DNA from 2 places in the Paenibacillus sp. ALE3 genome. Region 1 is predicted to be linked to the other one. Evidence: riboswitches for the same ligand, from Rfam matches in the RefSeq annotation. Region 1 holds a riboswitch; the other holds the start of a gene.
The links. Region 1 has a riboswitch for FMN ahead of ribE (riboflavin synthase). Riboswitches for the same ligand answer to the same signal wherever they lie in the genome.

Region 1 (4,216 bases):
GTCATCGCCTTGCTTAACAATCCAATCCCTTTTCCACTTTGCAGTTTATGCCGTTCTTTCAGCCATTTATATCATTAGAACTGCTTACCGAGATTGGCCATTTCAATCGCAGCCAGCGCAGAATCCCAACCTTTATTACCAGCCTTCGTACCTGCTCGTTCAATAGCCTGCTCAATATTTTCCGTAGTCACTACACCAAAAATAATGGGTACACCCGTTTTCAGACTGCTTGCCGCCACACCCTTGGCCACTTCATTGCAGACGATATCATAGTGTGAAGTAGAGCCACGGATAACCGTGCCAAGCGTAATGACGGCATCATATTTTCCGCTTGCAGCCATTTTTTGTGCAATAAGTGAGATTTCAAATGCTCCCGGCACCCATGCTACATCAATTTCATCTTCCTGTGCACCATGTCGTTGAAGTGCGTCAAGCGCACCACTTAACAGTTTGCTTGTAATAAACTCATTAAATCTGCCCACCACAATACCATACTTTAAACCACTTGATACAAGATTACCTTCCAGAAAACGTGCCATGCTTATCAACCTCTCTTTTTTTTGAATTTTTTACAATGACAAACGACGACGGTATTCAATTAAATGTTGAATGCTAATCAGCTTCAGTTGATGTCGCTTGGCGATCACGGCCAAATCAGGCAAGCGGGCCATTGAGCCATCTTCCTTTATAATTTCGCAAATGACCCCGACGGGCTTGAAGCCGCTGAGTCGGGCCAGGTCGACAGCCGCTTCAGTATGACCAGCGCGTTGCAAGACCCCACCATCGCGAGCAATTAGCGGGAACATGTGACCAGGTTTGCGGAAATCGCTGCCCGTGATTGCTTCGTCGGCTAAGGCGCGAACAGTCAAAGAGCGCTCGGCCGCTGAAATCCCCGTTGTTGTCTTCATATGATCTACCGATACCGTAAAGGCGGTACCGTGAAAATCTGTGTTTTGCTCTACCATAGGATGCAATTCCAATGCCTCGGCTCTGTGCTGTGTGATCGGCACGCAGACCAACCCGCGACCTTCTGTAATCATGAAGTTGATGACCTCAGGCGATGCTTTCTCAGCCAAAGCGATAAAGTCGCCTTCATTTTCCCGCTGTTCATCATCCACTACAATAACGACTTTGCCGTTCTTTAAATCCTCCAATGCTTCTTCGATGGAATCCAATCGAATCTCTTCGTCATAGTGCAACTCGCCCTGCTCCATGATATTTGTCGTCGCACTTGTTTGGATGCCTCTATCCATAACCCTCTCCTCCTTATGTCTTATGTCACGAATGCTCCTGAACCAAATTTTCTATCATTCTGTATCAGGCTGTATCAAGCAAAGCCGTGTTTCGCCAAATAGTCCAAACTAAGAGGAGCTTGATCTGCTCTCTCCATCGGTACTGAACCTCTGTAATGTAAAAGCTGCTCCACATATTTGCCCAATATGTCGCATTCAATATTCACAGTGTCTCCCTCACGTTTGGCTTGTAAGGCTGTTTCGGCTAAGGTATGGGGGATAATAGATACGGCAAAGCTATCTCTCTTCCGCTGCGCGACTGTGAGGCTGATACCATCAATTGTAATTGACCCTTTGATGAGAACATATTTAAATAATGCTTGATCAGAAGGCTCAACTTCGAACACAACTGCATTCTGGTCTGATGTTACTCCGCGAATCGTACCCGTCCCGTCCACATGTCCCTGTACGATATGTCCTCCGAACCTTCCATTCGCCGCCATCGCCCGCTCTAGATTGACTCGGCTGCCGGATCTGAGTTCCCTTAGATTACTGCTGCGAAAAGTCTCTGGCATCACATCAACCTTAAAATCTTTAGTACCAATCTGTATTGCCGTCAGGCAAACACCATTTACCGAGACACTATCGCCGATTTTCAAATCGCCCAATACCACAGAACCCGAAATCCCCAGCACCATCGCTTCACCGCTTTTGGAAATACTTTGAATGCGACCCACTTCCTCGACCAATCCGGTAAACATGCTTTCACTCCTTTCCACTACATTTCAGTTTATCCCTAATTCATCTGCTGTAAGCGCAAATAACCCCCAGTCGGGATTCAATCCGTCATGGGGGTGATGAGAGTCACATATGTAGTATACAAGCGCAGTTCATGTATGTCTTAAAATGACATGAAATCATAGGTTTGCCAAAAGAAAGCATGATCGAAGATACAGCAATTACGCTCAGAACGTTATCAAAAAGAAAGCTTAATCAAAGCTGTCGTCCGATACTGTCCTACAACGAAATAAGCCGTACGCATTTTTACGTATGCTAAAAATTGGCACATGCCACGTCATGCACATGCGCTTCGTATCCTTCTCCCATCCAGACTATACTGTCGGTCCCGGAATTACACCAGGTCCACCTTCTGCTGATTGTTCAGCATCCGGGTCACGGACTAAGCCATGCTGTGTTCGCAGAAGCGATTCACAAACATGTCATCACCGCCGGTGGGGAATTTCGCCCCGCCCCGAAGGATCTTGCTCTTATTTAATTGAATTAACATTAAACTTGTTACGTATATTAGCACCGACTTCAAAAAAAAGCAAGTTATCTAATAGAAGCTCCTGCTTTGGTTTTGACATATTGGCTGGAGAGTTCTTCAAACCAGGCTTTATCATTCATATGAAGTGCCAGATCAATCAGATCGGCCAGTTCGTCGACTCCAAGCTGTGTATCATGGTCAAAGGTAATAACGGCCGAAGCGACAGGTCCTCGCTCTCCCTCAGAACATGCTTCATAATCCAGTCGTACATCCACATGCCCATCAATAAACTCGCATTTTAAAAAATAAATAATTTCACACATTAAAATAGGGCGCACTTGTGTTTCTAACACGCAATCCATCACCTTGGCAGAATAATGCTGGTTCGTCAGCGTGAATTTGTGTTCAGTTGCCGCCAGCGATGCCCGGCCAAAATCATCCGTAAACTTGAGTTCCACTGGCGTGATATTCATAATCTTGGGGATTTGCTTCTTTATAATTTCAATTATTTCAACTGTATTCAGCTTAATCATTACCTGCACCTCATTGCATCTTAAAATTCAAAAGAAAACTTTATAACATGCCTTCTATAGGCCTCCACTCCTATATCGGAAATCATTACCTGTTTTTTTATGCTTCAACCCATAAACGCAAAAAAAGATTCCTTGCGCAGCAAGCGCAAGGAATCTCAATAGAACTGGTGCCGAAACAGCGGCTAACAATGTTACACGATTATTATGCAAAAAAACAGAATTATAACTCCGAAATTTCATGTTTCTTTTTCAGGATAGTCCAGCGACGCTCAATCTCCTGCTCAAAGGTAGCCAGCGTTGCTTCCTCTTTGAGAAGATGCTTCGTTTTACCCATTAATTTCAGCCATTCTGAGGCTGGAATCCGTTTTCCCTTGTCTTCCGGATTGTACGTAATCGTCGTGCTTCCCTGTTCGATTTCGTACAAAGGAAAGAAGCAAGACTCAACTGCGGCGCCTACGATGCTAGTACCCAGTCTGTCTTCGGATTTCCAGTTGAGCGGGCAGGCACACAGAATTTTACCATATGCCGTACCCACGTTGTTGGCATACCATTGAGCCTTGGCCGCTTTGCGCAGCATATCCTGCGGATGGCTTTCGGCTGCGGTAAAAGCATACGGGATGTTACAGGCGGCCATGATTTGTACGGTATCCTTATGATGCCCTTGCTTCCCTTTTTGCATTTTCCCTACACCCGATGTACTGGTCATATGCCCCATTGGAGTGGAGTACGATTGCTGCGAACCTGTATTCATGTACCCCTCGTTGTCATATTCCAGCATAATCAGTTTATGGTTACGCAGAGCCGCACCAATTGCAGAACCCATACCGATATCCATCCCGCCGTCACCACTGATCATGATAAAGGTTGGATCATCGGATATCTCAATTTCATTACGTCGCTTCATCTCCATGTAAGCTTCCAGCGCACCTGAAAGGGTAGCGGCTCCGTTTTGAAAAAGATTGTGGATCATCGGTTGCTTGTGTGATGTATATGGATACCCTGTCGTCACCACATAAACGCAGCCAGTCTGGAATAGTACGACAATATCGCCTTCAATTCCTTTAAAAAATAGCTCAAGCGCAGACAAGGCTCCACAACCAGGACAAGCCCCATGCCCTGGTGTAAGACGGCGTGGTTTGGTTGTCAACGAACGCAGAGGTGGTACCTTGACTTTGAGCTTCCCA
Region 2 (4,216 bases), 1.9 Mb from region 1:
CGGATGGGTTCGATTATTGAATATCCGATTTTTTATGAAAGGCTGACAGCTCAGCAAAATCTCGAACTTCATTGTGAATACATGGGCTATTATAATAAGCAGGCTGTCCGGGATGCACTGGAATTAGTGAATTTGCGGAATGCAGATGACAAGCCGGTAAAAGACTTTTCACTCGGAATGAAGCAGCGTCTCGGGATTGCCCGAGCCATTGCGACCAAGCCTGAGTTACTCATTTTAGATGAACCGATTAACGGTCTGGACCCGGTGGGAATCAAGGAAATTCGGCAGTTATTCCATATGCTATGCAAGGAATATGGGATGACGCTGCTCGTGTCCAGTCATATATTAGCGGAAATTGAGCAGATTGCGGATACAATAGGCGTGATTAATCACGGACGGCTGATTGAGGAAGTTTCGATGGAACAGGTACGGGATACCAATACGGAATATATCGAATTTACGACCAATGATTGTAAAAAAGCAGCCTACATCCTCTCCCACCATCTGAGTCTAAATAATATAAAGGTGCTTAATGAACAGAGTATACGTATTTACGATACTAGTGTACCGCAGAAGCAAATTACGAAAACGCTCATTTTAAATGATGTAGAGGTCGATTCCATTCATCAGAAGAGCAGTACGCTGGAAGACTACTTTTTACGTCTGTTACATGGAGGGGATCACCATGCTTAAATTGATACAGTTGGAGATGAAAAAGCTTCATCTGGCGGGTTATATCCGTTCAGCGCTGATCGCCAACGCTTGCATTCTAGGGTTGCTCAGTACTATTGCACTGGACAGCCAAAATGAAGGAGTACCCGAATTTACACAGTACGCTCAGCTTCTCGATCTTATGGACAATATGGTGAGGGCAACGTTTATTGTATTTGCCTCCGTTCTACTGTGCCGTTTTATCGTAGGAGAATTTAAATCCAAATCGATTACAATCTTGTTCATGTATCCGATTCATCGTCAAAAGCTAATGATCGCCAAGCTCTTGATTGTGCTGCTGTTTACATTCTTGTCTATTGTAATCTCGGAAATCATCATTACGGCTGCGATCCATTTGCTCAACCAGTTTGTCATAATTGTTCCGGATAAGCTCACTCTTTCCATACTAGCCGAGCAATCAGCGCGCACGCTAATCAATGCCGTTGCCGCCAGTTTTATGGGATTGGTTCCGCTGTATATGGGAATGCGAAGATACTCTGTACCCACGACCATTGTGACCTCGATTCTGATTGTAGCACTGCTTTTCTCCAATAATAACGGTGCTACCCTTAGCTCCATTGCCCCCGTGCAAATCAGCTTCTCTGTGCTGGGAATACTTGTGGCTTATGCGGCAATTCGGCGCATTGAGTATAAGGATATTGCCTAGTAATCAGGATTAAACATAGAACGCTTTCATAAAAAGATGAAAATCCTTGCTTGATATACACACATTTTTCACTGGACTTCATTCCAAAACAGGTATATCCTATAGGAGAAATTAAAAAACGGAATAAGGATCTTCGGGGTAGGGTGAGATTCCCAACCGGCGGTATGGCTCATGGAGCTAAGCCCGCGACTCTGTATCTGGCAACAAGATACGGACTGATTTGGTGAGATGCCAAAGCCGACGGTAAAGTCCGGATGGAAGAAGATCGAAATATGAACATGCCGCAAAGTCGATGAATACTGCATTATGGTTGTGCAGTGACTTCATTTAACTTGCATCAAACGGCAAGTTTATTTGATCAACCCCCGTCTTGCATGGCCTTCGCCATGGACGGGGGTTTTTGTGCCACCGGTCCTGTATTCGCAAGGAGCTAAATAAGTATGAGTCAATCATCAACTGTACTAACATCCAAGGATTTTGATCGTAGCTCCCACATGAAAAGCGGTTTTTGGCTAGTCGCGATTGGAGCGGCCTTGTGGGGCGCAGACCCGCTGTTTCGTATTATTTTGTTAAAATCATTTACCTCAGCACAAATCGTACTGATGGAGCATGCGCTACTCTTTATCGCTCTGACGCCGATGCTGTGGAAGCATCGCGAGGAGCTTAAAACGATACGATTTCGTCAGGTTTTCGCTATTTTGTTTGTCTCATGGGGTGGCTCGGCACTGGCCAGTGTGATTTTCACCATGGCACTCAGCAACGGTGATCTGAATGCCGTACTTTTACTTCAGAAGCTTCAACCTTTGGTTGCTATTATTCTGGCCCGCGTGATATTGAAAGAAATGTTACCGCGTCATTTTGGAATATTAATTGTCATCGCTCTGTTCGGGACGTATCTTCTGACCTTCGGTTGGTCGCTTCCCTTTGGACATGTTCATGATTTTGTTCAAGTTGGTAGTCTGCTTGCACTGGGTGCAGCGATTCTGTGGGGCGGTTCGACCGTTATGGGCAGCTACTTGCTCCGTTCGATGAAATATGAAACGGTAACCTCCCTTCGCTTCATGGTGGCGCTCCCTCTGCTCATTGTTCTCACCTCTGTGGAGCATGCTCCGTGGAATATGCCTACAGGTACATGGGCGGGCGCAGCTGTAATTATCAACTTGCTGCTGCAGGCATTGCTTCCGGGTCTTCTCAGCTTATTACTGTATTACAAAGGCTTAAGTACAACCAAAGCTTCTTATGCTACGATGGCAGAATTGAGCTTTCCTATGGTAGGTGTTGTGATTAACTGGATCGCTTTCCAACAAATCGTTACCGTAGCGCAATTAACTGGTTTTATGCTTATCTGGGTTACACTCTTTATGATTTCTCGTCAGCAAAAAAATTAACAGATCCATTTGCTTTATACTCACCTCAAGCCTCAAGCCAAATCATGAAGGTGCTTTTGCATCTCTGATTTGGCTTTTTATGTATGCATATTCATACCGTGATTAGCCCTTAAGAACTATTTTTTAAAAAATGTACCTAAAACATGCCTTGATTCATCATTTTTTAAGATTACATCTATAAAATTAGTCGATTTTTGTCGAATAAAACAATGTAGTGACCATCAGACACAGAGGAGAAAAAACATGACTAAAGAAAAACAAACAGTTCCGTGGTGGAACAGGTTTCTCAAGCAGTTTTATTTAATGAGGACAAAATTAATCATTTCTTTTTTGGCTGTGTTATTGATTCCGAGCTTACTTATTGGATACTTTTCTTATCAGGGGGCTACGACACAGCTCAGTCAGCAAATGGCTAATTCCGTATACACGAATCTGTATCTGATCCAAAGCAATGTCAATCAGTATGTATCCCCGATCATGAAGGACGTGGACGTCCTTACCAGTGAAATCCAAGCTGATTCCATTGGTTCCGATCAAGAAGCCCTTCAGAAAAAATTGGATGACATCGTCAAAGCTCATCCTGAGTTAGATGCCGCGCTCCTTGGCAATGCGAAAGGAGAATATATCCGTTCTCCGCTAAAAAAGGAGGCTGATTATGATCCTAGGGAGAGAAAATGGTACAGAAATGCGATGCTACATAAGGGCAACATATTTGTCGGTGTTCCAGTTGCCAGCGTTACGACAGGGAACCTAGTAGTTAATGTATCGGCAACGCTGAAGAACGGTGAAGGGGCTGTTGCATTGGCTTTGAATCTGGACAAGATGGGGGACAGTCTGCAGTCTGTTAAGATAGGCGAACGCGGAGGACTCATCATTGTTGATTCTGATCATAAGGTTGTATCTGGAGCTGGAACAGCCTTTGACAAGACTGGCAAAAAACCGGCTGACACTATGGAGGGACTTCCCAAAGTGGCGGCAACCGGAGAAAATGATACTCCTTCCGTGTCGCAAATTAAATTTATGAATCGGGATGTGCTGGCCTTTACACTTAAGGACCCTCTCACTGGATGGAATATTGTTGCATTATCGGATCTGGAGGATTACAGTGATGCAGCCCAACCGATTCTGAGGCAAAGCCTGATTGTAATTGTTATTTCCATACTGGCCGCTGCGATCATCATAGTGCTGATGATCCGCTCATTCCTGATCCCTCTCAAGAAGCTGCAAGCAGGAACACGGATCGTCCGTGATGGAAATCTGACCGAACGTGTAAATCTGTCTAGGAAGGACGAGTTCGGCGAGCTGGCACAGAATTTTGACCAGATGACACATTCCTTGCATTCGATGGTCTCCGAGGTCAACCAAACGTCCTCCCGACTTGCATCCTCTTCCCTGATAATCAAGGAGAGCACAGAGCAAACGACGGAGTCCGTACAACATGTAGCGGAAA

Region 2: another riboswitch for FMN. It lies ahead of ACXHJ2_RS16995 (DMT family transporter); the one in region 1 lies ahead of ribE (riboflavin synthase).

What each region holds. Positions count from the first base shown of each region.
Region 1 is NZ_CM134214.1:1,861,702-1,865,917, reverse strand. Features, by position in the region: gene ribH (6,7-dimethyl-8-ribityllumazine synthase) at 75-539, opposite strand; gene ribB (3,4-dihydroxy-2-butanone-4-phosphate synthase) at 570-1,253, opposite strand; gene ribE (riboflavin synthase) at 1,328-1,993, opposite strand; FMN riboswitch at 2,324-2,496, opposite strand; gene ACXHJ2_RS08300 (IDEAL domain-containing protein) at 2,565-3,032, opposite strand; gene ACXHJ2_RS08295 (thiamine pyrophosphate-dependent enzyme) at 3,253-4,216, opposite strand, start outside.
Region 2 is NZ_CM134214.1:3,802,873-3,807,088, forward strand. Features, by position in the region: gene ACXHJ2_RS16985 (ABC transporter ATP-binding protein) at 1-693, shown strand, start outside; gene ACXHJ2_RS16990 (ABC transporter permease) at 686-1,378, shown strand; FMN riboswitch at 1,504-1,648, shown strand; gene ACXHJ2_RS16995 (DMT family transporter) at 1,819-2,766, shown strand; gene ACXHJ2_RS17000 (methyl-accepting chemotaxis protein) at 3,010-4,216, shown strand, end outside.